One region of the Henriciella litoralis genome, then DNA from elsewhere that is predicted to be linked to it. Evidence: riboswitches for the same ligand, from Rfam matches in the RefSeq annotation. Region 1 holds a riboswitch; the other holds the start of a gene.
What was found. A riboswitch is a leader RNA that binds a small molecule or an ion and turns the genes downstream of it on or off. The one in region 1 is predicted to bind cobalamin.
Positions count from the first base shown of each region.

Region 2: another riboswitch for cobalamin. It lies ahead of B8783_RS18005 (TonB-dependent receptor plug domain-containing protein); the one in region 1 lies ahead of B8783_RS00285 (TonB-dependent receptor plug domain-containing protein).

Region 1 is NZ_NCSS01000004.1:43,746-45,943, reverse strand. It holds gene B8783_RS00290 (mechanosensitive ion channel family protein) at 1-507, opposite strand, end outside; cobalamin riboswitch at 649-838, shown strand; gene B8783_RS00285 (TonB-dependent receptor plug domain-containing protein) at 977-2,198, shown strand, end outside.
Region 2 is NZ_NCSS01000006.1:2,983,313-2,985,510, reverse strand. It holds gene B8783_RS18005 (TonB-dependent receptor plug domain-containing protein) at 1-1,216, opposite strand, end outside; cobalamin riboswitch at 1,388-1,576, opposite strand; gene B8783_RS18000 (YceI family protein) at 1,732-2,198, shown strand, end outside.

The DNA.
Region 1 (2,198 bases):
TTCAACGACGACAGCGTCCTCGATCCGGATCGGCTGGGTGAAAGCGATCTGGATGCCGGCGATGAGGTTGGACAGGACGGGCCGCGCGGCGAGGCCGACGGCGATACCAATGATACCGGCAGAGGCCAGAAGAGAAACGCCGAGCTGGCGCGCCCACGGCACCACGACAAGCGCGCTGGCCAGGGTAGCAATCGCGCCGACCACAACGATCACGCGGCGCATGACATCGAGCTTGGTCGCGATTCGGCGCGCTTCGAGATTGTCGTCGACATCGATCTCAAGCCGGTTCATCCGGCGCATCAGCGAATAGTCGATCAAGGAGACGACCGCCCAGCCAATGGCGATGATCGTCAGGAATTTCACGCCGATGAGTGTTGCGGATGTATAATCGGTGTCCGGCCAGCCAAAGCTTGCGGCCGCCCAGAGTGCGGCGGCGGCGAGAAGGATAAGGATCGGCAGACGCAGGCGCGCCATCCAGGATGATTTCTTTGGCTTCGACGTTTTCATGCATCTCCCATCGGGACTGGTGACTGTTGGGATGTTTAGCAGATTGTCTGCTTTCCTGCCCGACACTGTGAGCAGAGACACGCCGCGATCAAAGCCGCTGCACGGTCTTTATGCAGGGCTTGCCGTGGGCCGCGCAACGGCGTAGAGACCGCCTCTGACGGTGCCTGTCCTCATGGGGGACGGGTGAAAAGGGAAGCCGGTGTAAATCCGGCGCTGTGCCCGCAACTGTAAGCGGCTAGCCCTCGCCAAGATGCCACTGGAGCAATCCGGGAAGGCGGCGAGAAGGTGAGCATCCGCGAAGTCAGGAGACCTGCCGTCACGTCGTTTGCCCGCCGCCGGGATCAGCGGACAGGCAGGCGGAGTATCCTCCGTTTCACGACACATTTCGCGTCGGACAGGTCCTGTCCGGCTGGTTTTGTGATCGGGCTGGCCTTGTGTGCCGGGCCCTGTGTTCCGAGGAGTTCGGACAATGATGTATAAGTTTATTCCGATGGGGCTGTTCGCCCTTGCCCTGCCAGCGACGGCACTGGCGCAGGAAATTGGCGAGCGCCGTCTCGACTCCGTGATGGTGTCCGGTTTGCGCCCGGTGATCGATTCGCGTCTGACCGAAGACGTGTCGATCCTGACCGAGGAAGACCTCGAAATCCGCGACACGCCTTATGTGGCAGACCAGCTGCGGGCGGTCCCCGGCGTGGCGGTCTCACGCTCTGGCACTGTCGGTGGTCTGACGCAGGTGCGTCTGCGCGGCGCGGAAGCGAACCATACGCTGGTGCTGGTCGACGGGATCGAGTTTTCCGATCCGGTGACCGGGGAAACCGATTTTGGCCTGCTGACATCGCTCGGCATTAGCCGCATCGAAGTCCTGCGGGGAGAGCAATCATCGCTCTACGGGTCTGATGCCATTGGCGGCGTCATCGGCATCTATACGAGCGAGGAAGAAGGCCTTCGTGGTGATTTCGAGATCGGCAGCCGGGAAACGGTCCGTGGCTCGATTGGCGGCGGGACTGACCTTGGCGGGTTTAATCTGCAAGCCGTCGCCTCTGGCTTTACGACGGACGGGTATGATGTGTCCGGCCGCAATGGCGAAGCGGATGGCTCGCGCAATGGCGGATTTCTGCTGAAAGGGCAGGGCGAGGTTTTTAGCGGATGGAAGCTGTCCACGCTGGCGAGCTATCGCGATACCTATGCCGAGAGCGATCCTGACCTCGATTTCGATGGCCAGCTGGACAATGCAGACCGCAAGACAGACGGCACGCAATGGATGGTCGGCGCGGCGCTGGCTGGCGAGACCGGCCCGATCGATCACATCTTCCGGGCGAACTACAATGATGTGAACCGGGAAAACCGGGCTGACGGAAAATTCACCGATGAAACAACGGGTCAGCGCACAAAGGTGTCGTGGAGCCCGTCTTACAGCAAGTCGGGTGTCGTCGCCTATGTCGCGAGCCTCCTGATCGATTATGAGCGCGAGGATTATGAGCGCGTCTCCACCGATCTGGCGTATGGCGATCCAAATCAGAGCAAGTCTTTCGAAACCGTCGGCATTGCCGGTGAGTATGCGATCCGGGTCGGCGGCTTCAATGCGAACGCCTCCATCCGGCAAGACTTCAATGGCGATGATTTTGATGATGCCACGACCTACCGGGCCGGTGCGTCGTACACGTTCAATAGCCGCACGCGCCTCAGAGCCT
Region 2 (2,198 bases), on a different contig from region 1:
TTGAGCGAATGGTAACCTGTTCGGTCGGATTCCAAGCCGCTGCCAAGCGGGATGTCGTCTCAGATCCGAAGCGGCTGTCATCATCATTGCGAACGCCCGCTGTCAGCGTCAGAGAGTCGACAGGCTTGAATTCATACAGGGCGAACAGGCTGTCTGTATCAGCGTCCTCGCCATTGGCTGAGGTTTCTTCTCGCTCAGCGCCGACCGACAACGTGTTCATGTCGTTGATCTCGAACGTGCCCTGATACCGGAAGATCGCCCGGTCGCCCTCAGCGAAATAGCTTTGCGCCCCATTCGTGAAGTTCTCGCGGGTGATATCGGAGTAGCCGACGAGGAACAGGTTATCCAGACGATCGTCGAGCAGCGGCACTTCCAGCGATACATTACCGGACAAAGTCTCATTCTGCGTGACTTCATCGCCATCGGCGACGCTTCCCTGAGCCGCGCCGTTGAAGCTGTCATACTCGGACTCGGCATCGTTATAGAGAACACTTGCCTGCAGCCGCGCATCGCCTGGCAGGTTTAGCCCGCCCCTTGCAGACAGGGTGGTCGACTCGTAAGCGTCATCTTCCGTGTTGCCATTCTCTTCGTCGGCCTTGGAGATGCCGTCGGTCGAAATGCCAGACGCGGACAGCCGGAAATCGCCGGTCTCATTTGCGCCTTCCACGGAAGCGCCGCCACGCAGCGTGTTGAACGAGCCGTATTCGGCGAATGCCATGCCACCGAAACCATCGTCGGGCTGTTTAGTCGTGATGGAAACCACGCCGCCAATGGCGTCTGAGCCCCAGAGCGTCGACTGCGGCCCTTTCAGAACCTCGATCCGATCAATATTCGCGGTGTCGAGATAGGCGAAGTTGAAGCTGCCATCTGTCGTCGAAGGATCGCCAACCGGGACGCCGTCTATGAGGACAAGTGTCTGCCCTGACGAGGCCCCACGGATGCGGACGCTCGCTGAACCGCCAAAGGTGCCGTTCTGATTTATCGTGACGCCGGGCGCTGTGGCCACTGCGTCGAGTGCGAAGTCGAGGTCGAGCTTTTCAAGATCTTCAGCAGAGATGATGCTGACGCTGGACCCGACTTCTGTGGCTGTCTGGTCGAGGCGTGAGCCTTCGACAATGATCGGAGCTAGCTTGTTTTCTTCAGTATCCGATTGTTGCGCGAAACCCGGCATAGCAATGCCGATGGCCGCCGCGCTGAGCAGAGCCGTCTTATACATGGGTATTCCTCTCACAGCACCGCGCCGCCCGTGAAGACAGGTGCAATTCATAACGACAATATCTGACCCATGAGCCTATGGCTCATGCGGGCGGCCAGCCTGTTTTCAGGGTGTCGTTACAAAAGGAGAGGCATCAGCCTTCCCGCCCTCAGAGAACTTATCCCGGTCTCCGGACGAACGACGCGATGGCAGGTCTCCTGGCTCGCCGATCAATGCCTTTGGCCGCCTTCCCAGGGCATGTGCCCCAGTGGCTTGGTTGGCCATCAGCTCCTGGCTGACAGTTGCGGGTACAGCACCGGATTTACACCGGCTTCCCTCTTAGCCCCCTGTTAAGGGAGCACCATCTGAGGCGCTGGATGCTGCAAGTGCGAGAGATTGTCAATTGGGTTGCGGTTGGCGCTGTCAGTGTGCAACGCTGCGTGTGGTGAAGCGGTCGGAACGAGGGCAGCCCCCACTTCACAGTCGGATGGAATTCAAAGCAAGTGCGTTAGGTTGACGATATGCGAGCGAAAGCAATGACAGGTTTGGCCGCGGCCATTCTTATGGCGGCAAGTTGTGGACAGGGAACACCGGAAGCTGGAAACGCCCAACAGGCCGACGCCAGACCAGTTTCAGCGACATGGTCGCTCGATACCGCAGGGTCGAGCATTGCGTTCGCTTCAATCAAGGCAGGTGAATTGATTGAAAGCCATACTTTTGCAGGTCTTTCAGGACAGATTTCACCTGACGGCGAAGCCGAGATAGATATCCCGCTCGACAAGGTCGAAACCAAGATCGACCTGCGCAATGAGCGCATGCGAGAGATGTTCTTTGAGACCGGCACCTATCCCGTGGCCACGATAAATGCCTCCGTCGATCCGGAGGCTTTTGCCGATCTACCGGTCGGTGGCCGCACTAAGGCGGAGATCACGGGCGAGTTGTCGTTGCACGGCGTGGAGGCCCCGGTCTATGCCGATGTCTTCGTCACCCGGATTGGGGACGC